Regions from separate parts of the Neorhizobium fuzhouense genome, predicted to be linked through region 1. Evidence: riboswitches for the same ligand, from Rfam matches in the RefSeq annotation. Region 1 holds a riboswitch; the other holds the start of a gene.
What was found. Region 1 has a riboswitch for S-adenosylmethionine ahead of metA (homoserine O-acetyltransferase MetA). Riboswitches for the same ligand answer to the same signal wherever they lie in the genome.
Positions count from the first base shown of each region.

Region 2: linked by a shared signal. The riboswitch ahead of ACEXP3_RS12165 (O-succinylhomoserine sulfhydrylase) and the one ahead of metA (homoserine O-acetyltransferase MetA) in region 1 are both predicted to bind S-adenosylmethionine.

Region 1 covers NZ_JBHFFP010000005.1:117,954-133,250, reverse strand. The annotation lists gene ACEXP3_RS10965 (citrate synthase/methylcitrate synthase) at 1-1,080, opposite strand, end outside; gene ACEXP3_RS10960 (citrate synthase) at 1,185-2,375, shown strand; gene ACEXP3_RS10955 (sigma-70 family RNA polymerase sigma factor) at 2,450-3,001, shown strand; gene ACEXP3_RS10950 (anti-sigma factor family protein) at 2,988-3,761, shown strand; gene ACEXP3_RS10945 (Bax inhibitor-1/YccA family protein) at 3,782-4,492, shown strand; gene ACEXP3_RS10940 (exopolysaccharide biosynthesis protein) at 4,625-5,296, shown strand; gene ACEXP3_RS10935 (aminotransferase) at 5,297-6,466, opposite strand; gene speB (agmatinase) at 6,637-7,689, shown strand; gene ACEXP3_RS10925 (aldose epimerase family protein) at 7,737-8,756, opposite strand; gene ACEXP3_RS10920 (vWA domain-containing protein) at 8,835-10,016, opposite strand; gene metA (homoserine O-acetyltransferase MetA) at 10,032-10,952, opposite strand; SAM riboswitch at 11,019-11,096, opposite strand; gene ACEXP3_RS10910 (AAA family ATPase) at 11,157-11,996, opposite strand; gene ACEXP3_RS10905 (hypothetical protein) at 12,389-12,526, shown strand; gene ACEXP3_RS10900 (thiamine diphosphokinase) at 12,755-13,408, shown strand; gene ACEXP3_RS10895 (ABC-F family ATP-binding cassette domain-containing protein) at 13,417-15,240, shown strand.
Region 2 covers NZ_JBHFFP010000006.1:2,071-17,367, reverse strand. The annotation lists gene phoR (phosphate regulon sensor histidine kinase PhoR) at 1-672, shown strand, start outside; gene ACEXP3_RS12220 (substrate-binding domain-containing protein) at 866-1,900, shown strand; gene pstC (phosphate ABC transporter permease subunit PstC) at 2,088-3,572, shown strand; gene pstA (phosphate ABC transporter permease PstA) at 3,569-4,891, shown strand; gene pstB (phosphate ABC transporter ATP-binding protein PstB) at 4,905-5,720, shown strand; gene phoU (phosphate signaling complex protein PhoU) at 5,781-6,491, shown strand; gene phoB (phosphate regulon transcriptional regulator PhoB) at 6,518-7,201, shown strand; gene ACEXP3_RS12190 (GcrA family cell cycle regulator) at 7,367-7,930, opposite strand; gene ACEXP3_RS12185 (aspartate aminotransferase family protein) at 8,360-9,556, shown strand; gene argF (ornithine carbamoyltransferase) at 9,610-10,527, shown strand; gene ACEXP3_RS12175 (Hsp33 family molecular chaperone) at 10,710-11,699, shown strand; gene apaG (Co2+/Mg2+ efflux facilitator ApaG/CorD) at 11,719-12,111, opposite strand; gene ACEXP3_RS12165 (O-succinylhomoserine sulfhydrylase) at 12,249-13,433, opposite strand; SAM riboswitch at 13,476-13,554, opposite strand; gene ACEXP3_RS12160 (2'-deoxycytidine 5'-triphosphate deaminase) at 13,628-14,722, shown strand; tRNA gene ACEXP3_RS12155 (tRNA-Gly) at 14,807-14,880, shown strand.

The sequences.
Region 1 (15,297 bases):
CGATTGCGGACGAATGAGCCGGCCGGTTTGCTCCTGCTCCAGCACATGCGCCGTCCAGCCCGCCATGCGGCCGGCGGCAAAGACATTGGTAAAGCTGTCGCGCGGAAAGCCAACCGCCTCCAGAACGAGCGCCGTGTAAAACTCGACATTGGTCTGCAGCGGCCGCAGCGGCTTCTTCTCCTGCAGCAGAGCAAGCGCAGCCGTCTCCACCTGCTCGGCAAAACGGATGCGGCCATTGCCATCCTTCAGCCTGGCGACGGCCCCCTTCAGCACATCGGCCCGCGGGTCGCGCACGCGGTAGATGCGGTGGCCAAAGCCCATCAGGCGTTCGCCGCGCGCTAACGCATCGGAAAGCCAGCTCTCGATGCGGGAAGCGTCACCGATGGCATCCAGCATGTCGAGGACCGGCCCCGGTGCTCCGCCATGCAGCGGACCCTTCAAGGCACACAGCGCCCCGACAACGGACGAGAAAAGCCCCGCCTTCGTGGAGGCAATGACGCGTGCGGTAAAGGTGGAGGCGTTGAGGCCGTGATCGGCAACCGTCACAAGATAGGTATCGAGCGCCTTGACCTTGTCCGGCTCGGCCTGCGCGCCCTTCAGCATGCGCAGGAAATCTTCCGCCTGGGACAGCGCTGCATCCGGCTCCACCGGGGAAAGCCCCTGGCCGCCACGGGCAATGGCAGCGGCAAAGACCGGAACGGCGGCAACGGCAAGCACCGGATGGGCTGTGGTTTCCTCATCCGGCAGGGCTGCGAGCAGAAGCCGCAACGCCTCCACCGGCGAAAGGCCCGATAGCGCCGACAGGAGCGGCTGCATCAGGGCAAACGCCCGACCACGCGCAGCGCCGAGCGCATGTTTGATATCCGCCGCGCTCAAGACCTCCGGCGTCAGATCCCGCCAGAGCAGCGCAAGCGCTTCCTCGAACGTCCAGTCGGCCATCTCCTGCAGATGATAGCCGCGCAGGATCAGTTCGCCGGCGACACCATCCACATGGCTGAGGCGCGTTTCGGCGGCAATCACATCATCAAGACCGGGTGCCTGCGATGCGGTGGCGAGTACGGGAGTGCTGGGATGGCTCATGGCATTTCCTCTTTGTCGGATTGTTGTTGTCAATTCCGCTTGAGGATGTTGCAGTGCATATATATCGTCAATCTTGATTCATCTAATCAATGTGAACCTTGCCGATGAGCCTGCGCGACAAATTCATGACTGCAGAAGCCGCTGCTGCCGCACTGGAGATCAGCCGGCCGACGCTTTACGCCTATGTCAGCCGCGGCCTGATCCAGACGAGCGACGCGGGAGACGATCCGCGCCGCAGACTGTACAGCGCCCACGACGTGGAGGAGTTGAAGAAGCGCAAGGCCGTCGGCCGGCGGCCGCGAGACGTGGCGGCGACGACGCTCGATTGGGGTCTGCCGGTTCTGTCCTCTGCCATCACGCTGATCGACAACGGCGCGCTTCATTATCGCGGTCGCAATGCGCTGCATCTGGCCGACACCGAAAGCCTGGAAGACATTGCCCGCCTGCTGTGGGACTGCGGCGAGGACGACCCGTTCTCTACGGCAAAGGCGACGCCCGAGACCTTTGACGCGCAATTGCTGGCAAAGACGGCAACTCTGCCGCTAACGGAGCGCTGCCAGTCGCTGCTGCCCTTTGTTGCCGTCGGGCGGGCAACGGCCTGGAAGCGCAATCCGCAGCGTCTATGGCCGGGCGCCTGCGCGCTGCTGCGCACCGTGGCCGGCGCCGCTGTCAGCCGGCAGCCGGACAGCCGGCCGATCGACGCGTGTCTGGCAGACGCCTGGGGGCTGGATGACAAGGGCCGTGATATCGTGCGGCGCGCCCTTGTTCTACTGGCCGATCATGAACTCAATGCCTCGGCCTTTGCCGTGCGTGTCGTCGCCTCCACCGGCGCCTCGCTTGGCGCCTGCCTCAATGCCGGCCTGTCGGCACTGAGCGGCCCGCTGCATGGCGGCACCACAAGCCTTGTGGAACTGCTGTTCGATGAGGTGGAGCGCGTCGGCGATGCAGCGACCGTGATCGAAAACCGCCTGCGGCGCGGCGACAGCGTGCCGGGCTTTGACCATCACATCTATCCGGACGGCGATCCGCGTGCGCGCGGACTGCTTCCCCACCTGCCGGAAAATTCAGCACAGGCCGATCTGCTGGCGGTGATGAGCGACATGGATGGCAAGCTGCCGAACTGCGATTTTGCGCTGGTGGCGCTGCGCCGCGCCCTCGGCCTGCCGCAGGGATCGGCGCTGGCGCTCTTTGCCATCAGCCGCACGGCCGGCTGGATTGCCCATGCGCTGGAGCAGGCGCTGGACGACAAGCTGATCCGCCCCCGCGCCCGCTATACAGGCCCGGCCATCGGCTGAACCGGCTGCCGGTAATCAAAAAAAAATTCGCAGCACCGCGGAATAAATCGCACGTCGTCTCCGTATACTGGGGCATGAGCGACAAGAGACACCCCTTCGATGTCCTGAACCAGTTGGCAACGCTTCGCCGCTATGCCCGCTCGCTCGTTCGCAATCCCGACGACGCCGAGGATCTGGTGCATGATGCCCTGGTCAAGGCCTATGAGCGCAAGGCGAGCTTCCGCAACAGTGGAAACCTGCGCAACTGGCTGCTGTCGATCGTCCACAACACGCATATCGACCGCATCCGCGCGCGCCGTTCCAGCGACAATCGCCACAAGGCCGCCGCCGACATCGCCGAGACCGTGCATCATGCCGATCCGGATCAGTCGATCCGGCTGAAGCAGTTGCGGGAAGCCTTCTTTGCCCTCCCGCCGGAACAGCGGGATGCGCTGCATCTCGTCGCTATCGAGGGGCTCTCTTATCAGGATGCAGCGGACGCACTGGCCATTCCCGTCGGCACGCTGATGTCGCGCGTCTCTCGGGCGCGTGCGGCCTTGCGCGCCTTCGAGGAAACCGGCCGACGCCCGGCCGAGGGCGCCAACCATCTCAAACTCATTGAAGGGGGACGCGATGAAACCCGTTGATCCGGTCCAGTCCGCCGATGTGGAAGCCTATGTGGACGACCAGCTGGATGCCGGCCGCCGTATCGAGGTGGAAGCCTATCTTTCGGAAAATCCCGACATCGCAGCACGCGTGATGGCAGACCTTGCCATCAAGGGCGAGCTGCGCCTGGCGCTTGCCGAAGGCCATCGCCATGGCCGGCCGGAGACCCGTGAGGCGGCGCGCCGCCTGCAGGCCGCCCTGTCGCGCGGGCGCATCGTCCACTCCCTGCAGCGGCTTGCGGCAACGGTGGCGCTGGTGGCCGCCGGCTGGGGCCTCAGCAGCCATTTCGGCCCCTTCACCGTGTCGGAAGTGGTCGCCTCCGTGCCGCCGCCCGCCTTCGTGGAGGAAGCCATCCGCGCGCATGGCACGTCGGCACTGCGCCACACCATGCACTCGCAGCAGGAAGCCCCGCGCTTCGACCCGACCGAGATCCGCTCGGCAACCGCCATCGTCATGCCTGACATCCCGAAGGACTGGCAGGTGGAAGACGTGCAGATCTTTCCTTCCGCCTTCGGTCCGAGCGTCGAGATGGCGCTGACCGATGGCGACAAGACGCGCCTGTCGCTGTTTGCCGTGCGGCCCGGCAGCTTTGCCGTGCAGCAGGTGTCCGATGTCACGCAGGATGCCGTCAAGGCCTCCTACTGGCAGATCGGCGAGGTGGCCTATGCGCTGGTCGCCCATGCTGAAAATGCCACCAACCTGCGTGGCGAGGCCGAACGCCTTGCAAAATCGCTTTACTGATCAACCACAGGAGACCCCCGATGAACCCCCGTTTCGGATATAATCCGGCCGTCCAATCCCAGGCCGTCTTCGATGAGGCGCTGCGCAAGCACATGCTGCGCGTCTACAATTACATGGGCCTCGGCCTTGTCATCACCGGCATCGTCGCCTTCGTCGTGTCCTCGACGCCGGCGCTTTACGTGCCGATCTTCTCGACCCCGCTCAAATGGGTGGTGATGCTTGCCCCGCTCGCCTTCGTGTTCTTCTTCTCGTTCAAGATCCAGACCATGTCGGCCTCCACCGCCCAGATCACCTTCTGGGCCTTCTGCGCCGTCATGGGCCTGTCGCTGGCTTCCGTCTTCCTCGTCTTTACCGGCGCCAGCATCGCCCGCACCTTCTTCATCACCGCCACCATGTTCGGCGCCACCAGCCTTTACGGCTATGTGACGAAGCGTGACCTGTCGAAGTTCGGCTCGTTCCTGATGATGGGCCTCATCGGCGTGGTGATCGCCTCGGTGGTCAACATCTTCCTCGGCTCCAGCGCCCTGCAGTTTGCCATATCGATCATCGGCATCTTCGTGTTCATCGGCCTCACCGCCTGGGACACGCAGAACATCAAGGAGCAGTATGCGGAAAACTTTGACCAGGAGAGCCAGCAGAAGCTTGCCGTCTTCGGCGCGCTGTCGCTCTATCTCAACTTCGTCAACATCTTCCAGCTGCTGCTGAGCCTGACCGGCGACCGCGAGGGCTAAGCGTGCCCCGCGGCCGTTGACCGGCACTTCTTTGCCTTCGCCCACCGAATGGCCATGTTCTTGCGGCATGGCCATTTCCATGAGATCTTCGCGTTATAGTCCTCCCGTACTCAAGTGCCTGTCGAGCATGTAATGGCCCTGCCCCAAGACCAACCTGAGGACGCGCAGGACAGCCCAGGCGCCGATCGCGGACATGGCGCAGAGCCCTTGAGCTTTTCCGCCATTCTGAGAACCATGGCCGATGACAAGAGGCGCGAGCGCGTCTCCGTGGCCGATCTTCTGTCGCTGATGCAGGACCGTGCCTTCGGCGCGCTGATCTTCATCTTTGCCATGCCGAACACCATTCCGACACCCCCTGGAACATCGGCAATCCTCGGCATTCCGCTGGTTTTTCTCGCTGCCCAGATGGCCCTTGGCAAAGCGCCGTGGCTGCCGAAATTCATCGCCGGCCGCTCGATGCTGCGGACCGATTTTGCCGGCATGGTTGACAAGGCAAGCCCGTGGATCGCCAAGGCCGAGCGCATGCTGAGGCCGCGCTGGAGAAGCCTGTCCTCGCCAGGCGCCGAGCGGATCATCGGCTGCTTCAGCCTCATCCTTGCGGTGGTGCTGGCGCTTCCCATTCCGCTTGGCAACATGCTGCCGGCAGTTGCGCTCTGCATGATGGCCTTCGGTATTCTGGAAAAGGACGGCGTGTGGATTGCAGGCGGCGCCACGCTCGGCGTCGTCTCGCTGTTCCTGGTGGCGGGCGTCATTTACGCCATCATCAAGAGCGCCTTCTTCCTGATTGCTGCGGTCTTTGCCTGATCAGAGGGTAAAGCCCGCCAGCCGCTCGTTGAGCCGGCCGATGGTGGCGGCATCGGCATTGGCAAAGGCAAAGCGCAGGTAATTCTCCTGGGCGGTGCCAAAATATCCGCCGGGAATACAGGAAATACCGACCTGTCGCGCCAGGGCCTCGGCAACCTCAGCCGACGTCACACCGGAAAACGGATGTTTCACGAACGCGAAATAGGCGCCGACGGCGGCAAGCTGCCAGGCTGGAAGCTTAGCCATCGCGGCTCTGAGCGCCTCGGCACGGCGCAGGATCTCCAGCCGGTTTTCCTCCCGCCAATCGGTGAGCAGCGGCAGGGCCTCGGCGACGGCGGCCTGGGCCGCGCGCGGCGCGCAGATCTGCAGGTTGTCCATGATCTTGGCCACCTGCGCGACAAAGACGGGACCTGCCGTGATGGCACCAAGACGGTGGCCGGGAATGCAAAAACTCTTTGAAAAGCTGTAGAGCGAGACGAACCCATCCTGCCAGCCCTCCTCGGCAAACAGCCCGTGCGGCGCAAGACCGGCGGTGGGCAGGAAATCGCGGTAGGTTTCGTCAAGGATCAGCCAGACGCCACGGCTGCGGCAGAGTGCAAAGATCGCCTTCAGGAGGTCCGGCGGATAGACGGCCCCGGTCGGGTTGTTGGGCGACACCAGCGCCAGGGCCTTGACGCCCGCCTCAAGCGCGGCCTCGATGGCCTCAAGGCGTGGCACGAAGCCATCCTCGGCCGCGCAGGCGACGAAGCGGCTGCGTATGCCCAGCATGGCAAGCGTCGTGTCATGGTTGAAATAGTAGGGATCCGTCATCAGCACCGTATCGCCCGCGCCGGCAACGGCCATCACGGCGCAGAGAAAGGCCTGGTTGCAGCCGGAGGTCACGTGAATATTGGCAGCCGTAATGCCGGCGCCATAAACCTCTGCCGAATGGGCTGCATAGGCGTCCCGCAGTCTCGCATCTCCCTCGATCGGACCATAGCCTGTGGAGGCAAGCGAGGAGGCCGTCTGCCCGAGAAGTTCCAGCATCTTCGGATGCGCCGGATAGCCGGGCACTGCCTGCGACAGGTCGATCAGCGGCCCGTGCGAGCCATCATAGGCACGTGCCCAGGCCTGGACGGAAGGCACCGGCGGCGGCTGGATGGATTGCACGAGCGGATTGAATGCGGGCATGGACATGGAGCGGCAGCCTTACGATGAACGTCCCGGAATAACGGCGGTCGGGAAACGATTGTCAATTGATTTTGCGGCTCAATTTCGAAGATAATGCCAAAATCGAAGGCAAGGGAAAGCTGCGCTTATTTCCTGCGCAGCTTTCCGGCAATGGATGAAAGACAAGCCCCATGACCTGGACCCCGGACAAACTGGACGCCCTGCGCGCCAAATATGCGCAAAGCGAAAGCGGCGAGATCTTTGATCCGGCCTTTGCCAAAGTGGGCGAGAAGATTTTTCGCAACGGCACGCGGGCAGCCCCTTATGCCGGTGTGCCGACGTTTCTCTCGGCCCCCTACCAGCCCGTCGCGGCTGACAATCCGGATTTCGGCGATCTGCAGGTGGCAATCACCGGCGTGCCGATGGATCTCGGCGTCACCAACCGGCCGGGCTCCCGCTTCGGGCCACGGGCGCTGCGCACCATCGACCGCATCGGCCCCTATAATCACGTCCTCGGCTGCGCGCCGGTCTTCGACCTCAACGTTGCTGATATCGGCGACGTGCCGTTTCGCAGCCGCTACCGGCTGGAAATGAGCCATGACGACATCGAAAAGCGCTTTGGCCAGATCGTTGAGGCGGGTGTCCTTCCGCTGGCCGTCGGCGGCGATCATTCGATCACCCATCCGATCCTGAAGGCGGTGGGCAAAAACCAGCCGGTCGGCCTTATCCATATCGACGCCCATTGCGACACCAGCGGCGCCTTCGACCAGACAAAATTCCACCATGGCGGCCCGTTTCGCAACGCGGTTCTGGATGGCGTTCTCGACCCGACGCGCACGATCCAGATCGGCATTCGCGGCTCGGCCGAATATCTCTGGGAATTTTCCTATGAGAGCGGCATGACGGTGATCCATGCCGAGGAAGTAACCGGTCTCGGTATTCCCGCTATCATCGACAAGGCGAAGGCGATCATCGGCAATGGCCCGACCTACCTGTCCTTCGATATCGACAGCCTTGATCCGGCCTTTGCGCCGGGAACCGGCACGCCGGAAGTGGGCGGCCTGACGACGCGCGAGGTGCTGGAACTGATCCGCGGCCTCAAGGGCATCAACCTTGTCGGTGCCGACGTGGTCGAGGTCGCGCCGCAATATGATTCGACAGCCAATACGGCCCATGCCGGCGCGCAGGTTCTGTTCGAGCTTCTGAGCCTGATGGTGTTCAGCCCGGCGCTCCCAAAGGCCTGAGCCGCGATGTTGCCCCCGCCCTCCGGTGAAGGGTGGGGGCAGAGCCGTCAGCTCTTGGAAAACACGTAGTCGGTTTCCTGGCGCAGCACCTCGCCCGGCCGCAGCACGGCGTTCGGAAAGCCCTCGTGATTGATGGCATCCGGCCAGATCTGCGTTTCAAGGCAGAGGCCCGCATAGGGCTGGTAGGGCTTGCCGGAAAGGCCCGGCACCGAGGGCACCAGCTTGAAGGCACAGTAAAGCTGAACACCGGGCTCGGTGGTGCGCACTTCGAGCGAGACACCGGAATTGACGCTGCGCACCAGTGCCACGGAGCGCTTCTCCACCCGCTCAGGCGACAGGCAGTAATTGTGGTCGAAATCCACCTGCGCGCCAGTCGCATCGGTGCGGGCCACCGGTCCAAGCGCGCGCAGGTCCATCGCCGTTCCCTCGACCGGCACCAGAACGCCGGTCGGCACCTGCTGCTCGTCGAGTTCCAGATACTGGTCGGCGGCAATCATGATGTCGTGGCCCAGAATGGTGTCGCGGCCATCCAAGTTGAAGTAGGTGTGCTGGCAGAGATTGGCGAGCGTCGGGGCATCCGTCACCGTCTCGTAGATCACGCTCAGAACGCCATCGTCCTTCAGCTCATAGGTTGCGGTCACGGTGCAATTGCCAGGATAGCCGCCGCGGCCGTCCGGGTCAGTCACCTGCAGGATGACCTTGTTTTCGGCGTGCGCCACGATCGTCCAGTTGGTCTTGCCAAGGCCATCGCGGCCGCCATGCAGGTGCGTCACGCCCTGCTGGTTCAGATCCAGCTGATAGGCCTTGCCATCCAGCGTGAACTGCCCCTTGCCGATGCGGTTTGCCACGCGCCCGGGCGTTGCGCCGAAATAGGAGGAATGCAGCGGATAATCGTCGAAATTGTCAAAGCCCAGCACCAGCGGCGCCTCATGGCCCTCAAGGCGCAGATCCTGGATGACAGCGCCCCAGGTCATCACATGAGCGGTGAGCCCGCCGCCGGAAATCTTGACCCGGTAGACGGTTTCGCCCTTGGGGGTGGTACCGAAGATTTCGCCCTGTGTCGTCATGCTATCCGTCCTGCTCCTCAATCGCTAGCGGGCGCAAACTGCGCCATTTCCGACAGCTTCGCAATGGTTGAAACGCCGTCAGCGCGACAGCAGTCGCGTTGCCTGTTCAAGCCCCTGCAGCGTCAGCGGAAACATGCGGCCTTCCAGCAGCGCGCGCATCATGATGAGCGACTGGACATGCGGCCAATGCGCCTCCGGCACGGGATTGATCCAGGCAACATGGGAGAAGTGGTCGGTCAGCCGGCGCATCCAGACGGAACCCGGCTCCTTGTTCCAGTGCTCGACGGAGCCGCCGGTATGGCTGATCTCGTAGGGGCTCATGGTGGCATCGCCGACGAAAATCACCTTGTAGTCCGGCCCATAGCTTCGCAGGATAGTTTCAACGGCCAGCCGCTCGGAACGGCGGCGGTTGTCGCGCCACACGCTTTCGTAAAGGCAGTTGTGGAAATAGAAATGCTCTAGATGGCGAAATTCGGCGCGGGCGGCGGAGAACAGCTCCTCGACCACCCGCACATGATCATCCATCGATCCGCCGACATCGAAGAACATCAGAAGCTTGACGGCATTGCGCCGCTCTGGCCGCGTCTTGACGTCGAGATAGCCGTGTTCGGCCGTGGAGCGGATGGTGCCTGGCAGATCCAGTTCGTCGACGGCGCCGTCGCGCACCCAGCGGCGCAGGCGCTTCAACGCCACCTTGATGTTGCGCGTGCCCATCTCGCGGGCATCGTCGAAATCACGGAAATCCCGCTTGTCCCACACCTTGACCGCCTTGCGATGGCGCGAGGTCTCCTGGCCAATGCGCACACCCTCCGGATTGTAACCATGCGCGCCGAAGGGCGAGGTGCCGGCCGTGCCGATCCATTTGAAGCCACCCTGATGGCGGCCCTCCTGTTCTTCCAGGCGCTTCTTCAGCGTGTCCATCAGAGCATCAAAGCCGCCGAGCGCCTCGACCAGCGCCTTCTCCTCCGCCGTCAGGTGCTTTTCGGCAAGCTTGCGCAGCCAGTCTTCCGGCAGATGTTCTGCATTGACCGCATCGGCGCCGGACACGGCCTCGACACCCTTGAAACAGGTCGAAAAAACCTGGTCGAAGCGGTCGATATGGCGCTCATCCTTCACCAGCGTGGCGCGGGCGAGATAATAGAAGCCCTCGACATCGAACTCGGCAAGCCCCGCCTGCATCCCGTCGAGAAGCGCCAGGAATTCCCGAAGCGTCACGGGAATTTTTGCCTGCTTCAGCGACAGAAAGAAGGGAATGAACACGGCGCGCCTCCGCCCTTACACCTTGCCGATTTTCTCCAGCTCATACGGCGTGGTCTGGTACATCTCGTTGATCCAGTTGCCGAACAACAGATGGGCATGGCTGCGCCAGCGGTTGAGCGGCGTCAGCGCCACGTCGTTATGCGGAAAATAGTTATACGGCATCTTGATGGGGATGCCGGCATTCACGTCGCGGAAATATTCTTCCGCCAGCGACGTGGAATCATATTCGACATGGTTGAACATGTAGAGCCGGTTGCCCTTCTTTTCATGGACGAGGCAGACGCCCATCTCGTCGGATTCCATCAACAGTTCCAACCCCGGCACTGTCTGGATGTCGGCGCGGCGGACTTCCGTCCAGCGTGATACCGGCACCTGGAAATCATCGGAAAAGCCGCTGAGATAGACGGAGGAGGGCGCTAGGTTGCGGTGGCGATACACGCCAAAAGCCTTTTCCTTCAACTCGTGCTTCGGCACGCCGTGAAAGTGATAGATCGCCGCCATCGCGCCCCAGCAGACGTTGAGCGTCGAATGGACATTGGTCTCTGTCCAATCGAAGATCTGGCGCATCTCGTCCCAATAGGTCACCTGTTCATAGGGCAGCGTCTCCACCGGCGCGCCGGTGATGATGAAGCCATCGAACTTGCGGTCCTTCACCTCGTCCCAGGTCTGGTAGAAGGAGAGAAGATGCTCTTCCGAGGTGTTCTTCGCCTTGTGGCCGCCGACACGCACCAGCGACAGTTCCACCTGCAGCGGCGAGGCGCCGACGAGGCGCGCAATCTGCACCTCCGTGCGGATCTTGTTCGGCATCAGGTTCAACAGACCGATCTGCAGCGGGCGGATATCCTGACGCACCGCGGCCGTCTCGGTCATCACGCGCACGCCTTCGTGCGTCAGTGCTTCGAAAGCGGGCAGCGTATCGGGGATCTTGATCGGCATGGTCTTCACTCGACAAAAACAAAAAAACCGGCGGCGAAAAATCGCAACCGGTCCGGGGGAAGTCTTTGAACGCTTCTCACGGCCCTTTAGCGACTTATTTAACGTGGCTGCAAGCCGGCCGGCCAAATCACCACGAGAGGCTGATTAAATAGGCCTTTCTTCCGTGCCCGTCAATCAGCGGGCTTTTTCTTGCTTTCGAACATCCTAACGCTCTCGCCGGGCCATGAAGGCCATGCGTTCGAAAAGATGCACGTCCTGCTCGTTCTTCAACAGCGCGCCATGCAGTCTGGGCAAAGCCGTCTTTACATCGGCACCGAGATCCTCGGCATCGATATCGTCGGCAACCAGCAGCCGGATCCAGTCGAGCGCTTCCGATGTCGAGGGCTTCTTCTTCAGGCCCGGCATCTCGCGGATTTCATAGAAACGGGTGAGAGCGGCGCTGAGCAGCGAGGACTTGATGCCGGGGTAATGCACCGCAACGATCCGCTCCAGCGTGTCTTGATCGGGAAAGCGGATATAGTGGAAGAAACAGCGACGCAGAAAGGCGTCCGGCAGTTCCTTCTCGTTGTTGGACGTAATGATGACGATGGGGCGTACCGTCGCCTTCACCGTCTCGCCGGTTTCGTAGACGTGGAATTCCATGCGGTCGAGTTCCTGCAGAAGATCGTTCGGAAACTCGATATCGGCCTTGTCGATCTCGTCGATCAGCAGCACGACCTTCTCACCGGCGGCAAAGGCCTGCCACAGTTTGCCGCGCCGGATATAATGAGCAATGTCGTTGACGCGCGGATCGCCGAGCTGGCTGTCGCGCAGGCGCGAGACCGCATCATAGTCGTAGAGCCCCTGCTGGGCGCGCGTGGTGGACTTGACGTTCCATTCGATGATCGCAAGCCCAAGCGAGAGTGCAATCTGGCGGGCCAGTTCCGTCTTGCCGGTGCCGGGTTCGCCCTTCACCAGAAGCGGACGCTCCAGCCGGATGGCGGCATTGACGGCGACCATCAGGTCCTTGTCGGCGATATAGTCGTCGGTTCCGGTAAACTGCATGGTGCCTCATTCCCCGTTCGGCCGTCTCGTGTCGGTCAAGGCCGGTTTCGGCGCCAAGAGGTAAAGAGCAGGCGCGGCCTTCGCAAGAAAGAAAGGCCGGATATCCCGGCTGCCGTTTAAAAAATGTGCTTGTGTTCAGCCATAGTTCTGACACGCTGGCGCGTGCAGACTTTCAATGCCTGGCGCCTCTGGATGAGACCGAAAAGGCGCCCGGCAAAGACTGCATTCTATCTCTCCTGCTTCCCGACCGGGCCTGCCCGGTCCCCGACCGCCCCGATGTTGTGACCGGTTTGACACGGGTTTCTCACCTGGGACGAGCGTTCTTGCATGATCTGTTTCACCCGCATCACCCCCGCCGCAGCGCATGAGCCTGCGCAACAAGGAAGCATCCCATGGCCAAAGGTCAGGTCCGTTCGAACCGCGAAGTGAGAAAGCCCAAGAAGGACAAGGAAAAGCCTTCGGCAGCGCCGGCATCCACCTTCACCACGCAATTGAAGGGTGCGGCGGCTGCAAGCCCGAAGAAGCGTTGACAATGCGCGGCGGGCCGGCGCGCTCAGCCCGCCCGCCCGCACGTGATGCCGGCACGTCGACCGTGGAGGGCGGCGGCCGGTGGTTATCCTGCCCGTTGCCCTCCAGCCATATCATCCAACCATACGACCCGCTTGTTCGCCCTCCATGGGCAAGCACCGATGACTTGGAGGCGGGCCGCGCACATAGGGCTTTTGCTTTTGGCGGAAGATGCGCTAAGGGCATGACCCATGAGCCCATCCACCTTTACCCTTCTCCTTGGCGGCAACCTGACCGTGACAGAGCGTTTGAACGCGCTGATCGCCGGAAGCCGCGTGATTGCCGCCGATAGCGGCATGCGCCATGCCCAATCGCTGAACCTCATGCCGGAGCTTTGGGTGGGCGATTTCGATTCCGCAGATGCAGCACTGCGCGACAGCTTCCGCCAGGTAGAGCGCCATTCCTATCCCGCAACGAAGGCTGCAACCGATGGCGAGATTGCCGTTGCCGAAGCCCTGGCGCGCGGGGCCGAACGGCTGATCCTCGTCGGTGCGCTGGGCGGCGAACGCTCCGACCATGCGCTGCAGCACCATTTGCATGCACTGGCGCTTGCCGAAGAGGGGCTGGAAGTCATGCTGACCTCAGGCGAAGAAGAGGCCTATCCGCTGATCAGCGGCGACGAGATGGAACTGGAGCTGCCGAACGGCTCGCTGTTTTCCGTGCTCGGCTTCAGCGATCTTGAGGGACTGACCCTGTCCAACGTGCGCTACCCGCTCACCGATTTTTCCCTGACATTCGGCTCGTCGCGCACCATATCCAATGTCGCGCAGGGCCCGATCTCGATCTCGCTCGGACACGGGCGCGCGCTTTTGATGGCCCGCCCCTATGACCTGACCGGAGCCTAAGGAACAAGATGGCACCTCCCATTCTCAAGCTCGACGACATTTACCTGAGCTTTGGCGGCGCACCGCTGCTCAACGGCGCCAATTTCCAGGTGGAGCCGGGCGACCGCATCTGCCTTGTCGGGCGCAATGGCTCGGGCAAGTCGACGCTGATGAAGATTGCCGCAGGCCTTGTCGAAGCGCAATCGGGCGAGGTGTTCCGCCACCCCTCCTCGACCATTCGCTATCTTGAGCAGGCGCCGGATTTTGCCGGCTACACAACGGTGCAGGCCTATGCCGAGGCGGGCCTTGGCCCCGGCGACGATCCCTACCGGGTGACCTATCTTCTCGAGCATCTTGGTCTCACCGGCCAGGAAGATCCGACCCGGCTTTCCGGCGGCGAGGCGCGCCGTGCAGCGCTTGCCCGCGTGATGGCGCCGGAGCCGGACATCCTGATGCTCGACGAGCCGACCAACCATCTCGATCTTCCCACCATCGAGTGGCTGGAAGGCGAGCTGCAGAAAACGCGAAGCGCGCTGGTGGTCATCTCGCATGACCGACGTTTTCTCGAAAAGGTATCCACCGCCACCGTCTGGCTCGATCGCGGCCTGTCGCGGCGGCTGGCGCGCGGCTTTGCCTTCTTCGAGGAATGGCGCGACAAGGTGCTGGAAGAAGAAGAGCTTGAACAGCACAAGCTCGGCAAGCAGATCGAGCGCGAGGAGCATTGGCTGCGCTACGGCGTGACCGCACGGCGCAAGCGCAACATGCGCCGTCTCGGCAACCTACAGAGCCTGCGCGCCGATTATCGAGGCCACAAGGGTCCACAGGGCACCATCCAGGCGGCGGTGACCGAGGGCAAGGAGAGCGGCAAGCTCGTCATCGAGGCGGAAGGCATTACCAAGCGTTACGGTGACCGCCAGATCGTGGCGCCGTTTTCGATCCGCGTCCATCGCGGCGACCGGATCGGCCTTGTCGGCCCCAATGGTGCAGGCAAGACGACGCTTCTGAAGATGCTGACCGGCCAGCTGGAGCAGGATGAGGGCACGATCAAGCTCGGCACCAATCTGGAGATTGCAACGCTTGACCAGAAGCGCGAGGACCTGAATTTAGAGGATACGCTCAGCCATTACCTCACCGACGGGCGCGGCGAGAGCCTGCTGGTGAATGGCGAACAGCGCCACGTGGCCGGCTACATGAAGGATTTCCTGTTCCAGCCGGAGCAGATGCGCACGCCGATCAAGAATTTGTCGGGTGGCGAGCGCGCCCGTCTGATGCTGGCACGCATGATGGCAAAGCCATCCAACCTCCTGATCCTCGACGAACCGACCAACGACCTCGACATCGAGACGCTGGACCTGTTGCAGGAAATCGTTGCCGGCTATAACGGCACCGTCATCCTGGTCAGCCATGATCGTGACTTCCTCGACCGCACCGTCACCTCCACCATTGCGCCAGCAATGCCCGAGGCGCCGGATGGCCGCTGGATCGAATATGCCGGCGGCTATACGGACATGATGGCGCAGCGCAAGGGCATGCAGGACGAAAAGCGCCGGGCGGACAAGGCCCGCAATGACGCAGCCGGCCCCGTGCAGACGTCGGCGGACGCGCCGAAGAACAAGGCAAAACTGTCCTTCAAGCAGAAATTCGCACTGGAAAATCTGCCCAAGGAGATGGCAAAGGTCGAAGCGGATATCGCTTCCCGCGAAAAGACGATGGCCGATCCGAACCTGTTTTCCAAGGACGCCGCAGCCTTCAATCGTATCGCTGCGGAACTGGAGAAGCTGCGGGAACAGCTAGCGAAAATGGAAGAGGAATGGCTGGAGCTTGAGATGCTGCGCGAGGAGCTCGAAGGCTGATCTTAAGCTATTCTTAAGTTTAACAAAGTCTTAGCGTCGAGATTTGTCGTCAGATCC
Region 2 (15,297 bases), on a different contig from region 1:
ATGCGCTCCGATTTCGTCGCCAATGCCAGCCATGAGCTGCGCACGCCGCTTGCCTCGCTGCGCGGTTTCATCGAGACGCTGCAGGGGCCGGCGAAATCCGATCCCGGCGCGCATGAGCGCTTCCTGGCGATCATGCTGGACCAGGCGACCCGCATGAGCCGGCTGGTGGACGATCTCCTGTCCCTGTCGCGGCTGGAATCCAAGGCGCATATCGCGCCGAACCAGACCGTGGATCTCGTGCCGCTCGTCGGCAGCGTGCGCGATTCCCTTGTGCCGCTTGCCCATGAACTGGGGGTGGAAATCCGCATGCACCTGCCCGAGGGTAAGGTGGAGGTGACCGGTGACCGCGACGAACTGGTGCAGGTCATCGAAAATCTCATCGAGAACGCCTGCAAATATGGCCAGGAGGGCAAGATCGTCGATGTCCACCTGCGCCGCGAGCCGCAGCAGCCGGTGGAATTCAGCGTCGTCGACCGGGGTGCAGGCATTCCGGCCGAGCATGTGCCGCGGCTCACCGAGCGGTTTTACCGGGTGAGCGTGGCCGACAGCCGGTCGAAGAAAGGCACCGGTCTTGGCCTTGCCATCGTCAAGCATATCCTCACGCGCCATCGTGCACGGCTGATCGTCAAATCCGAACTGGGCAAGGGCACGGACTTTACCGTCCGGTTCTGACACAAAGCGCCCGGCGATCTGTGGGGCGATGATTATTTCCGATTAAAATCAATCGCTTGTTCTGTCACAAATGTTTCACCGAAATGACATAAAAGGGTGAGGCTCGGGCGGCTAAGACAGGCTGCCTGATGATCGGCGAGAGCGACAGCCGGTTGCAGCCAGAATTCACACCAGCCCATGACGGGAGACTACAATGACCATCCTGAAACTTTCCGCAGCTGCCCTGGTGGCATCTGTCGCATTCGCAGGCGCAGCTGCCGCGCGCGACCAGATCCAGGTTGCCGGCTCGTCCACCGTTCTGCCCTATGCCAAGATTGTTGCTGAAACGTTCGGCGAAACTTTCCCGAACTTCAAGACCCCGGTTGTTGAATCCGGCGGCACCGGCGCTGGCCTGAAGGAATTCTGCAAGGGCGTCGGCGAAGCCACGATCGACGTCGCCAATGCCTCGCGCCCGATCAACAAGTCTGAGCTGGAAGCCTGCAAGGCTGCCGGCGTCACGGACGTCCAGGAAGTCCGCATCGGTTATGACGGCATCGTTTTCGCCACCGATTCCGGCAATAGCGACATGAAGCTGGAGCCGAAGGACCTCTACAAGGCGCTGGCTGCTGAAGTCGTCGTCGATGGCAAGCTCGTTTCCAACCCCTACAAGAACTGGTCGGAGATCAACCCGACGCTGCCGAAGGGCCCGATCGCTGCCTACATCCCGGGCTCCAAGCACGGCACCCGCGAAGTCTTCGAAGAGAAGATCATGACGGAAGGCTGCAAGGAATCAGGCGCTTCTGACGTGATCAAGGCTGCCATCACCGATGCCAAGCAGGCTGCCGCCAAGTGCGTTGCTGTCCGTAAGGACGGCGCTGCCGTCGACATCGACGGTGACTACACCGAAACGCTGGCCCGCATCTCGGCCAACAAGACCGGCCTTGGCGTGTTCGGCCTGGCCTTCTACGAAAACAACAAGGACAAGCTGAAGGTCGCAACCGTCAAGGACGTTGTTCCGTCGACGGAAACCATCTCGTCCGGCAAGTATCCGGTTTCGCGTCCGCTGTTCTTCTACGTGAAGAAGGCCCATCTCGGCGTGATCCCGGGCCTGAAGGAATATGTCGAGTTCTTCATCTCTGACGATATGGTCGGCCCTGACTCGCCGCTGGCCCAGTACGGCCTGGTTGCTGCTCCCGATGACCAGCGCGACGCTGTCCGCAAGGCATTCGCCGCCGGCAAGACCATGTAATTGCAAAACGATCGACCGGCGGGGCTTGGTCCCGCCGGTCGATGGCCGCCACGGCATGCCTGGATCGACCGGGCGACCAAAAGACATTTGCTAACACCTGTTTTTACCAAAATTTAGTCTGCTTCAATGAATGAAGCCGAACGGCCATGCACCATGGTGGCCGGACAGGCGGTAGCCGGGGGATTTCATGAGTACATCAATGCTCCTTCTGACGACGGCGGTGATAGCCATTCTGGGCTATCTGGCCGGGACGCGGCGGGCACTTGCCCTGTCGGGCGGCCGGTCGTCCACCATGCATTCGCGCCCGGGCTATTACGGCTCCTTCGTCGCCGTCTGGACCGCGCTTCCTGCCCTTCTGGTGCTTGCCGCCTGGCTGATCATTTCGCCAGCGGTCATCAACAATGTCGTGCGCAGTGATTTCCCCGCAGAGGCGCTTGCCCAGTCTTCGGCAACCCAGAGCCTCAACTTCGGCATGATCGAAGGCATCGCCCGCGGCCTCAATGCGCTCTCGCCCGACGAGACGGCGCAGGCCGAGCGCAATCCCGGCGACCTTCGCGCCCTGATGGGCGGCCGCGGTGTCGCGATTGCCGGCGATCCGGAACCCTATATGGTCAAGGCCGCCATCGACCTTAACCGCATGCGCATGCTCAATTCCTGGGGCTCGGCGGTCGGCGTCCTCATCGTCGCGGTGCTCGGCGCCCTCATTTCCTACCGGCTGATCGCGCCGCGGTTTCGCGCCCGCAACCGGGTCGAACATGTCATTCTCGGCAGCCTGATCGTTGCCTCCTCGATTGCCATCCTGACCACCGTCGGCATCGTCGCCTCGATGCTGACGGAAGCGACCCAGTTCTTCCATGCGATCCCCGCCTGGGAATTCTTCTTCGGCACAGTCTGGGATCCGCGCTTTGCGGCAGCCGGTTCCGGCGGCTCGGAAGGCCAGTTCGGTCTCGTTCCGCTTCTGCTCGGCACGCTCTATATCGGCTTCGTCGCCATGCTGTTTGCCGTGCCGGTCGGCCTCTTCTCGGCCATCTACATGGCCGAATATGCCTCGCCGCGCCTGCGCTCGGTGGTGAAGCCGCTTCTGGAAGTGCTGGCCGGCATCCCGACCATCGTCTACGGCTTCTTTGCGCTGACCACCGTCGGGCCGTTCCTGCGCGATATCTCGGCGCAGATCGCGGGCCTCACGACCGGCAACTATACGAGCTTCATCCAGGCACAGAGCGTTCTGACGGCCGGCTTCGTGATGGGCATCATGCTGATCCCTTACGTCTCCTCGCTGTCGGACGACATCATCACGGCGGTGCCCCGCGCCATGCGGGACGGCTCGCTCGGCCTTGGCGCGACGCGATCCGAAACGGTCAAGCGCGTCATCCTGCCGGCAGCACTTCCCGGCATTGTCGGCGCCATCCTGATGACGGCCTCGCGCGCCATCGGCGAAACCATGATCGTGGTTCTGGCCGCCGGCGTTGCCGCCCGCATGCAGATCAACCCGTTCGAGCCGATGACCACGGTGACGGTAAAAATCGTCAACCAGCTGACGGGTGACCTCGAGTTCACCTCGCCGCAGACGCTGGTTGCCTTTGCGCTCGGCATTACGCTCTTTGCCATCACGCTTTGCCTGAACATCTACGCGCTCTACATCGTGCGCAAATACCGGGAGCAGTACGAATGAGCCAGGTCATCACGCCTTCGGCCGCACCGGCCGCCGCTCTTGGCCGCCCGCGCCGCGATATCGGGATCAAGCGCCGCTATGCTGCCGAACGTCGTTTCCGCGCCTATGGCATTGCCGCGATCCTGTTCGGCCTCGTCTTCCTGTTCATCCTTCTTTGGTCGGTCGTCTCCAAAGGCTATACGGCCTTTCAGCAGACGATGATCACGGTGCCGGTCGAGTTTTCCGAGCAGCTGATCGATCCTAAGAATGAGCGGGCAAGCAATCCGCAGAAGCTTTTGACCGCCAATTATCCGGTCCTCGCCCGCACTGCGGTGGCCAAGGTTCTGGGCGTTGCCGAAACCGACCGCACCGCCATGCGCGATGTGGGCCTGATGCTGTCTGACAGCGTGCGCTCGCAGCTGCGTGACCTCGTCGTTGCCGATCCCTCGATCATCGGCAAGACGCAGACGGTCCAACTGCTCGCCTCGGGCGATACGGACTCGGCCTTCAAGGGGCAGATCAACCTGTCGGTCACCGAAAACAACCGCAAGGTTTCCGACCGCCAGGTCGGCTGGATGAACCAGATGGCTGAAAGCGGCGTTCTGGCCAAGCATTTCAACACCGGGATCTTCTTCAACGGTGCTTCCAGCCGTCCGGAAGCAGCCGGTGTCGGCGTGGCCCTGATTGGCTCCTTCTACATGATGCTGATCGTGCTGGTGTTGGCGCTGCCCATTGGTGTCGCCGCGTCGATCTATCTGGAAGAGTTTGCCCCGAAGAACCGTTTCACGGACCTGATCGAGGTCAACATCAACAATCTGGCCGCCGTGCCCTCGATCGTCTACGGCCTGCTCGGGCTTGCCGTCTTCATCAACTTCATGGGCCTGCCGCGCTCGGCCTCGCTGATCGGCGGCCTGGTGCTGACGCTGATGACCCTGCCGACGATCATCATTGCCACGCGTGCGGCGCTGAAGGCTGTGCCGCCGTCGATCCGCGCCGCAGCGCTCGGGCTCGGCGCCTCCAAGATGCAGACGATCTTCCACCACGTCCTGCCGCTTGCCATGCCCGGCATTCTCACCGGCACCATTATCGGTCTTGCCCATGCGCTGGGCGAAACCGCACCGCTTCTTCTCATTGGCATGGTCGCCTTCGTCGCCAATTACCCGACGACGCCGCTCGACCCGTCGACGGCCTTGCCGGTGCAGATCTACATGTGGGCAAACGAGGCGGAGCGCGCCTTTGTCGAGCGCACCTCCGGAGCAATCATCATCCTGCTCCTGTTCCTCATTGTCATGAATGTCGGCGCGATCCTCTTGCGTCGTCGCTTCGAACGGCGTTGGTAGAAGGATACGGCCAATGAACATGATGTCGGAAGCAGCAGTTGAAAAGGCTCTGGATCAGAAAATGAATGACGTTTCCTACAAGATGGTGGGCAAGGACGTTTCCGTCTATTACGGCGAGAAGCGGGCCCTCTTCGACGTAAATCTCAATGTCCGCGAAAATACGGTGACGGCGCTGATCGGCCCTTCGGGCTGCGGCAAGTCCACCTTCCTGCGTTGCCTCAACCGCATGAACGATACGATCGAAAGCTGCCGCGTCACCGGCCGCATCACGCTCGATACCGACGATATCTACGATCCGTCGATCGACGTGGTGGAACTGCGCGCCCGCGTCGGCATGGTGTTCCAGAAGCCGAACCCGTTCCCGAAGTCGATCTACGAAAACATCGCCTACGGTCCGCGTATCCACGGTCTTGCCCGCAACAAGGCGGACATGGATCAGATCGTCGAGGCAAGCCTGCAGCGCGCCGGTCTCTGGAACGAAGCAAAGGACCGCCTGCACGAATCCGGCACCGGCCTCTCGGGCGGCCAGCAGCAGCGCCTGTGCATTGCCCGCGCCATTGCCGTGTCGCCGGAAGTCATCCTGATGGACGAGCCCTGCTCGGCGCTCGATCCGATCGCGACCGCGAAAGTGGAAGAGCTGATCCACGAGCTGCGCAGCAATTACACCATCGTCATCGTGACCCACTCGATGCAGCAGGCGGCCCGCGTCTCGCAGCGCACCGCCATGTTCCACCTCGGCCAGCTGGTCGAGGAGAACGACACCGACAAGATGTTCACCAACCCGGATGATCAGCGCACGCAGGACTACATCATGGGTCGCTTCGGCTGATTGCCGCCGCCGATCCCTGCCTGCCGCCTTGTGCTGACACCCCTATCCGAGGACGCCAAAATGCCTTCGCACATCCTTTCGGCCTATGACGAAGACCTGAAATACCTCAACCGCCGCATTTCCGAAATGGGCGGCCTTGCCGAGCAGATGTGCGGCGATGCCGTGCGCGCGCTCGTCAATTCCGATGGCGCGCTTGCCCAGAAGGTCATCTCCGACGACGTGATCCTCGATCACGCCGAGCGCGAGATCCAGGAAAAGGCGATCGTGACGATTGCCAAGCGCCAGCCGATGGCGGCGGATCTGCGCGAAATCATCGGCACGCTGCGCATTGCAGCCGATCTCGAGCGCGTCGGCGATCTGGGCAAGAACACCGCCAAGCGCGTCATTGCCGTGCAGGGCACCGGCGTTCCGCGCAAGCTTGCCCGTGGCCTCGAGCATCTGTCCGAGCTGGCGCTCGTGCAGCTGAAGGAAGTGCTCGATGTGTTCTCCAGCCGCTCGGTGCAGAAGGCGGAAGCCATCCGCCAGCGCGACGAGGAAATCGATGCCATGTACACCTCGCTGTTCCGCGAGCTGCTGACCTACATGATGGAAGACCCGCGCAACATCACGTCGTGCACGCATCTCCTGTTCTGCGCCAAGAACATCGAGCGCATCGGCGACCATGCCACCAACATCGCCGAGACGATCTATTACATTGCAACCGGTGCCCAGCCGGAAGGCGAGCGCCCCAAGGATGATACGTCCAACACGCTTGGTGCCGTGGCCGAGTAAGGCCATACTGACGGAGTGCCTGAACCATGCTGCCCAAAATTGCGGTTGTGGAGGACGAGGAAGCTCTCAGCGTCCTCCTGCGCTATAATCTCGAGGCCGAAGGCTACGAGGTCGAGACCATCCTGCGCGGCGACGAGGCGGAAATCCGCCTGCAGGAGCGGTTGCCGGATCTCTTGATCCTCGACTGGATGCTGCCGGGCGTCTCCGGCATCGAGCTTTGCCGGCGCCTGCGCATGCGTCCGGATACCGAACGCCTGCCGATCATCATGCTGACGGCACGCGGCGAGGAAAGCGAGCGTGTGCGCGGTCTGGCGACCGGTGCCGACGACTATGTGGTAAAGCCCTTCTCGACGCCGGAACTGATGGCGCGTGTGAAAGCCATGCTGCGCCGCGCCCGGCCGGAGGTTCTGTCGAGCGTGCTGCGCTGCGGCGATATCGAACTCGACCGCGAAACGCATCGCGTTCACCGCAAGAGCCGCGAAGTGCGGCTTGGGCCCACCGAGTTTCGCCTGCTGGAATTCCTGATGACATCGCCCGGCCGCGTCTATTCGCGCTCGCAGCTTCTCGATGGCGTCTGGGGTCACGATATCTACGTGGACGAGCGCACCGTCGACGTGCATGTCGGGCGCCTGCGCAAGGCGCTCAACTTTTCCAACATGCAGGATGTGATCCGCACCGTGCGCGGCGCCGGCTATTCGATGGAAGCCTGAGGCGGTCCCCGCACGCCGGTTTTGCCAGACCCAAAACGTTCAACGCCCGGTGGCCCTGCTGCCGGGCGTTTGTCTTGTCCCCAGTCACCGGTCACTGCCGAGCGCGCAAAAAAAACGGGCGCGGGGCCCGTTTTTCGTTCGCATCGGCTGACGATCCCTTAAGGATCAGGCGCGGGCAGCGGCCGAGATGTTGGCGGCCTTGCGACGCTCGTTCACCGGCTGGTAGGCAAGCCGCGCGTGATACTTGCAATAGGGCGAGGTATCGGCAGATTCCGAACCGCAGAAGTGGAAATCGTCCTTCAGCGGGTCGCCCATCGGCCACTTGCAGGTGCGCTCGGTGAGATCCGTCAGCGACAGCTTGCGCGACATCGGCACGACGACATTGCTCGGTGCCTTGAATTCTGCCGGTTCGGCGGCTTCGGCCTCGACCTCTTCCGTCACCAGCGTGGCGCCGAGCGGACGGGTAACGGTGCGGGTGGGGGCGCCGGCCGGGGTGCGGGCGGCAAAGTTTGGTGCGCGCGGCGCCGACGTGGTGCGCTTGGCGGGCGCGGTGCGCGCCGTTGCCTGCGTGCCGCCGGCCTTTGCGCGGCCCGGCAGGTTGAGGCGATGCACCTTGCCGATCACGGCGTTGCGGCTGACGCCGCCCAGCTGTGTGGCGATCTGGCTTGCGCTCAGGCCTTCGGCCCAAAGCCGCTTTAGTCTCTCGACGCGCTCGTCCGTCCAGTTCATGCTGTCTCTCCGCCTTAGAGCATCTGTGCGAGACAGAATCGTTCACCCTCCGGCGGGAGGATTTCCTGCCGGACATACCATATCTATACGTTTGGTGACTAGTTCCGCCGCATGCAGTCTAGTAATTGATCTTTAACCTATCGGCCCGGGGACTCGCTGACAAGAGTCGGTGGAATCGCCGCGAATCGATTTCCGGGTTTTCCCCAACTTGCTTTTAAGGCGAGTCTTTTTTGTCACAGCGCGAAAGCCTGGCGCAAGCCAGCCTCACGCAGCGGAAATCCCCCGGAATTCAAGCGATTTGTTGACAGTTGATCCTGAAATGCAGATAGTGCGCCTGCCGCCGCTCAAGGCGGCATTTTTGATTTCTGGTTTGCGTTCGGGCAGCCCGCGGGCGCTTGGACGGATGATTGCCCAAGGAGTGATGTCGCCATGGCTGAAGCCGCGCTTTTCGACACCTTTGCACGGGCCCCGCTGCGTTTTACGCGTGGCGAGGGGGTCTGGCTCGTGACGGAAACGGGCGAGCGATATCTCGATTTCGGTGCGGGCGTCGCCGTCACCTCCTGCGGCCATTCCAACCCGCATCTGGTCCAGGCCCTGAAGGATCAGGCCGAAAAGGTCTGGCACCTGTCCAACCTCTACGAGATCCCCGATCAGGAGCGGCTGGCCCGTCGTCTGGTCGAGGCGACCTTTGCCGATAAGGTGTTCTTCACCAATTCGGGCGCGGAAGCGCTGGAATGCGCCATCAAGACCGCCCGCCGCTACCATTTTTCCAAGGGTCACCCGGAAAAATTCCACATCATCACCTTCGAAGGCGCCTTCCATGGCCGCACGATCGCGACGATCGCCGCCGGCGGCCAGGAAAAATACATGGAGGGCTTCGGCCCGAAGGCGCAAGGCTTTGACCAGGTTCCCTTCGGCGATCTCGAGGCGCTGAAGGCCGCCATCACGGAAAACACCGCAGCCCTGCTGATCGAGCCGATCCAGGGCGAGGGCGGTATCCGCGTCGTCGCCAAGGAATTCCTGCGCGAGCTGCGCCAGATCTGCGATGACCGCGGCATTCTCCTGATGTTCGATGAAGTGCAGTCCGGCGTTGGCCGTACCGGAAAATTCTTCGCCTATGAGGCAACCGGCATCGCGCCCGATATCATGGCCGTTGCCAAGGGCATCGGCGGCGGCTTTCCTTTCGGGGCCTGCCTTGCAACCGCCGAGGCAGCGTCCGGCATGAAGCCCGGCATCCACGGCACGACCTATGGCGGCAATCCGCTCGCCATGGCCGTCGGCAATGCCGTGCTTGACGTCGTGCTTGCTGATGGCTTTCTGGAAAACGTGCGTGACGTGGCGCTCGTCTTCCGTCAGGGCCTTGCTTCGCTAAAAGACCGTTTTCCCGATGTGATCGAGGAGATCCGCGGCGAAGGCCTGATGCTCGGCATCAAGGCGCGCGTGCCGGCCGGCGATCTGGCGCTTGCCATGCGGGAGGAGCATCTGCTCGGCGTTCCCGCCGGGGATAACGTCATCCGCCTGCTGCCGCCTCTGGTGGTCACGGCGGATGAGGCCCGCGAGGGTCTGGCGCGCATCGAACGGGCTGCCGAAAAGCTCAGCCGCGAACAGTTGAAGAAAACGGCCTGACGGGCTCTTTCGTAACGCAAGGGCCGCCGGACGGCGCCCCGATGGATTGGACCATGGCATCACCTAAGCATTTTCTCGATCTCTCGGCGGTTTCGTCCGGGGAACTGCGCAGCATTCTCGACGACGCCCGCACCCGCAAGCAGGCCACCAAGGCCGGCACGGCGGACAAGCCGCTCGCCGGCAAGATGCTGGCGATGATCTTCGAAAAGCCGTCGACGCGCACCCGCGTATCCTTCGATGTCGGCATGCGCCAGCTCGGCGGCGAGACGCTGTTTCTCTCCGGCACCGAAATGCAGCTCGGCCGCGCCGAAACTATTGGCGACACGGCCAAGGTCCTGTCGCGCTATGTCGATGCCATCATGATCCGCACCACCGATCACAAGCGCCTGCTGGAGCTTGCCGAACATGCGACAGTGCCCGTCATCAACGGCCTGACCGACGAGACGCATCCCTGCCAGATCATGGCGGACCTCCTTACCTTCGAGGAGCATCGTGGACCGGTGGCGGGAAAGACCTTTGCCTGGACCGGCGACGGCAACAACGTGCTGCATTCCTTCGTCGAGGGCGCTGCCCGCTTCGGCTACCGCATGAACATGGCCGTGCCGCTCGGGTCGGAGCCCTCCGACAAATATCTCAACTGGGCGCGCAACAATGGCGGCGACGTCAAGCTGTTCCATGATGCCGAGCGGGCCGTCGAAGGCGTCGACATGGTCGTCACCGATACCTGGGTCTCGATGAACCAGGAGCACAAGGCGCGCGGCCACAATGTCTTCCAGCCCTTCCAGGTCAACAGCCAGCTGATGCAGCGGGCGGGTGCCGATGCGCTGTTCATGCACTGCCTGCCGGCCCATCGCGGCGAGGAAGTCACCGACGAGGTGATCGACGGCCCGCAGTCGGTGGTCTTCGACGAGGCGGAAAACCGCCTGCATGCGCAGAAGTCGATCCTGGCCTGGTGCTTTGGCGCCGTCTAGGCGTGTTGGGCGCCCGGCTTGATTTAGCGGCCGGGCCACCCCATCTGTCGGCTTTCCAATTGCGCCCTTAACCCTGCCGGTTCGGGCGTTTCAAGACATATCGTCGGCCTCTTTGCCCGGTCAGCGGTTCCGCTCGGCCGCCTTTTGTGCGAAATGGGTGCTCCGGCGTGAAGGAGTAAGTCATGGCAGAAGCTGTAGTGGACCTGAGTGAACTTGATCTGGCGGGCGATGACCGCGTCATCCCGTTCCAGGTCGAGGGACTGGATGTGCGCGGCCGTGCCGTGCAGCTCGGGCCGCTTTTGAATACCATTCTGGGTCGTCACGACTATCCGGCGCCGGTTGCGCGCCTGCTGGCCGAAGCCATCGTTCTGACGGCGCTGATCGGCACCTCCCTGAAGTTCGAAGGGCGGTTCACCGTTCAGACCAAGGGGAACGGTCCGGTCGACCTGCTGGTGGCGGATTTTTCGAGCCCGGAAAGCATGCGCGCCTATGCCCGTTTCGACGAGGAGGCGCTTGCGGCTGCGGTCAAGGCCGGGCGCGTTTCGCCGCCGGAGCTTCTGGGCGAGGGGTTTCTCGCCTTCACCATCGACCAGGGCCATGGCATGACCCCGTATCAGGGCATCGTGCCGCTCGATGGCTCCTCGCTTGAGGAAATCGCCGGCGTCTATTTCCGCCAGTCGGAACAGATCCCGACCAAGGTGCGCCTCGGCGTGGCCGAACTGATCGACCGGGATGAAGCGGGAAAGCCGCGCCACAACTGGCGCGCCGGCGGCGTGCTGGCGCAGTTTCTGCCGCAGGCGCCCGAGCGCATGCGGCAGCAGGACCTGCATGGCGGTGACGGGGATGAGCGCGAGCTCGACCATGTCTCCGACGATGCCTGGACGGAAGCCAGCACGCTGGTGCAGACGGTGGATACCGACGAACTGACGGATCCGCTGGTCGGGATCGAGCGGTTGCTGTTTCGCCTCTTCCATGAGCGCGGCGTGCGCATTTTCGAACCGCAGGCGGTTCTCGACCGGTGCAGCTGCTCGCGCGACAAGATCAAGGGCGTGCTGGCCGGCTTTACCGCCGAGGAAATCACCGCCAGCATCGAAGAGGGCGAAATCGCGGTCACCTGCGAATTCTGCTCGACAACCTACCGCTACGATCCGTCGGAATTCGAGCCGGCCTGATCAAACCTTGCGCGGGACGTCAGTTCAGAACCCGCGCAAGCCCCGGGCTATCCAGCGAGAAGGCGGGGATGTCGACGGTAAAGATCTCGCCTTCGTCGGTTTCCATCTGGTAATGGCCGAACATCAGGCCTGATGGCGTATCGAGCGGGCAGCCCGACGAATATTCATAGGTATCGCCCGGCTTCAGCCGCGGCTGCTCGCCGACGACGCCCGGTCCCTCCACTTCGTCCACAAGGCCGTTCTGGTCGGTAATGTGCCAGTAGCGGTGAATGAGGCGGACGGTGAGATCCGAGTGATTGGCGATGACGATGCGGTAGCCCCAGACATAGCGGCTGTCGTCCGGATCGGATTGCTCCTCCAGATAATAGGGTTCCACCTCGACTTCGATATCCTTCGTCCGGGCCCGGTACATGCGCGATACCTTTACTCTGTACACAGAGGGATATCGTACAGGATGGGCGCAAGGTCAAGAAATGCGCCCATCGGGACAGTCACGAACTGTCAATTAACCGCGTTCAACTGCGTGCTTTGCAGATGTCTCAGGGATTTTCAGGCGGAGACGGTCGCAAGCGCCCGCGTCAGATCGTCCATCAGGTCGTCGGTGTCTTCGATGCCGCAGGAGAGGCGCAGCGTGCCGCCGGAAATGCCAAGCTCGGCGCGGGCCTCGTCGGTGAGGTTCTTGTGCGTCGTCGTCGCCGGATGGGTGATCAGGCTCTTGGAATCGCCGAGATTGTTGGAAATCTTGATGACCTCCAGCGCGTCCTGCACGGCAAAGGCGGCTTCCTTGCCACCCTTCAGCTCGATGCAGATCAGCGTCGAGCCGCCGGTCATCTGCTTGGCGATGATGTCGGCCTGCGGATGGTCCTTGCGGCCGGGATAGATGACCTTTGCCACCTTCTGCTCACCGGCCAGGAAATCGGCGATGCGGGCCGCACTTTCCGTCTGCTGGCGCACGCGAAGCGGCAGCGTCTCCAGCCCCTTCAGCAGCGTCCAGGCATTGAACGGCGACATGGCCGGGCCGGTGTGGCGGAAATAGTCGTGCAGGTTCTCGTCGATCCACTGCTTGTCGGAGAGGATCACGCCGCCGAGGCAGCGACCCTGGCCGTCGATATGCTTCGTCGCGGAGTAGACGACGATATGCGCACCCAGTTCCAGCGGCTTCTGGAAGAGCGGGGTGGCAAACACATTGTCGACCACCACCTTGGCGCCGATCTGGTTGGCGAGCTTGGCAACGCCTGCGATATCGACCACTTCCAGCGTCGGGTTGGTCGGGCTTTCAAGGAACATCACCTTGGTGTTGGGGCGGATCGCGGCTTCCCAGTTGGCAAGGTCGCGTCCATCGACCAGCGTACACTCGACGCCATATTTCGGCGCCAGCGTCTCGACGATGTAGCGGCAGGAGCCGAAGAGCGCGCGTGCAGCGACGATATGGTCGCCGGCCTTCACCTGGCACAGGATTGCCGCAGCAACCGCTGCCATGCCGGATGCCGTGGCGCGCGCGTCTTCAGCGCCTTCCAGCGCGATCATGCGCTTTTCGAACATGTCATTGGTGGGGCTGCCGTAGCGGGCGTAGATGAAACCGTCCGTCTCGCCCTTGAAGCGGGCTTCGGCGGCGGCGGAATTCTCGTAGACGAACCCTTGCGTCAGGTAGATCGCTTCGGACGTTTCGCCATACTGCGAGCGCAGCGTGCCTTCGTGAACCAATCGGGTTGCGGGGCGCCAGGTCTTGCTCATGCGTGTCACCTTCGTAACAAAAAAACCGGTCGCATATGCAGACCGGTTTCGCACCCGGTCTTTTTAGCCACTTATTTAACGTGGCTGCAAGCCGACCGGCCAAATCACCACGGGATAAGCCTGCCTTACGCCTCTCTGGAGCTTGCGTCAATTGCCCGCTTTTGCTTTTGTCCGACGATTGAAGGATAGGGTTTATGACACGTACATCAGGCATTCTGGCGGACAGCGCCATCGGCGCCCTTTTCGAGGCCGGCCGGCTGAAAAGCACGGCGCCGCTGGATGGTGACCAGATCCAGCCGGCAAGCCTTGACCTGCGCCTCGGCTCCAAGGCGCTGCGCGTGCGCGCAAGTTTCATGCCCGGCCCCAACCACACGGTGGCCGACAAGATCGAGCGGCTGACGCTGCACGAGATCGATCTTGAAAACGGCGCCGTGCTGGAAACCGGCTGCGTCTATATTGTGCCGCTGATGGAAAGCCTTGACCTTCCGGCCGATCTTTCGGCCTCCACCAATCCGAAAAGCTCGACCGGCCGTCTCGACATCTTTACCCGCGTGATGGTGGACCGCGCGCAGGAATTCGACAAGATCCCGGCCGGCTATACCGGACCCCTCTATCTCGAAATCTCCCCGCGCACCTTTCCCGTCATCGTACGGCGCGGCTCGCGCCTTTCGCAGATCCGCTTCCGCACCGGCCACGCGCTTCTGACCGAGCCGGAAGTTCTGGCACTGCATGAGGCGGAAACGCTGGTGGCGAGCGAAACCCCGAACGTATCCGGCGGCGGTATCGCGCTCTCCATCGATCTGAAGGGCACAGGCCCTGACGGCCTGATCGGCTACCGCGGCAAGCACCACACCTCGGTCATCGATGTCGACCAGAAGAGCGCCCATGACGTGCTCGATTTCTGGGAACCGCTCTACAGCCGCGGCCGCGACGAACTGATCCTCGACCCGGACGAGTTCTACATCCTCGTGTCGCGCGAGGCCGTCCATGTGCCGCCGCTCTATGCGGCCGAAATGACGCCCTATGATCCGCTGGTGGGCGAATTCCGCGTGCATTATGCCGGCTTCTTCGATCCGGGCTTCGGCCATGCCGCCGTTGGCGGGGCGGGCGCGCGGGCCGTTCTGGAAGTCAGAAGCCACGAAGTGCCCTTCATCCTCGAGCACGGCCAGATCGTCGGCCGCCTCGTCTACGAACACATGCTGGAGCGCCCGCAAGGCCTCTACGGCTCGGGCCTCGGCTCCAACTACCAGGCGCAGGGGCTGAAACTGTCCAAGCATTTCCGCAGCTGACGGCGGCTTGCTTTTTTCACGCTTTTGTCTTGAACGGCAAAGCCGCTTGATGCTAGAGCTTGGCCGCTCAAGCCTAAAGAGTGGGCGGGTGTAGCTCAATGGTAGAGCAGCAGCTTCCCAAGCTGAATACGAGGGTTCGATTCCCTTCACCCGCTCCAGCCTGCTCCACAAGGGTTTCAGGCGTTTTCCACCGACGAGAACAAAATGAAGTTTTACAGGCAGTTTTGTCGATCAGTTGTTCTTGTCTCGTTCTATCGGCACAACGTTTTCCATGTCGCGCAGCCAGCGCCACTCTTTGAAATCGAGCATGGGGTTGCTAGACGCAGACGAAATGAAATCGAGCAAGATGCTGCTTTCATCGAACCACTCTCCTTTTGCGCGACTGCCTTTAAACCAATCGTGCATATATGCCTCGATCTTTCTGTCTCCCGGTATCACTGCCGCCAACTGATAAGTTTCAGGTGATCCCGTGAACAGTGATAGCATCCGAGCAAGAGGAGATGCGGCGAAACCGATCTTTATACGCTTTGCCTTTAGCGCCCTAACAAAGTACACGCCGCCACCCAATCTCGCGG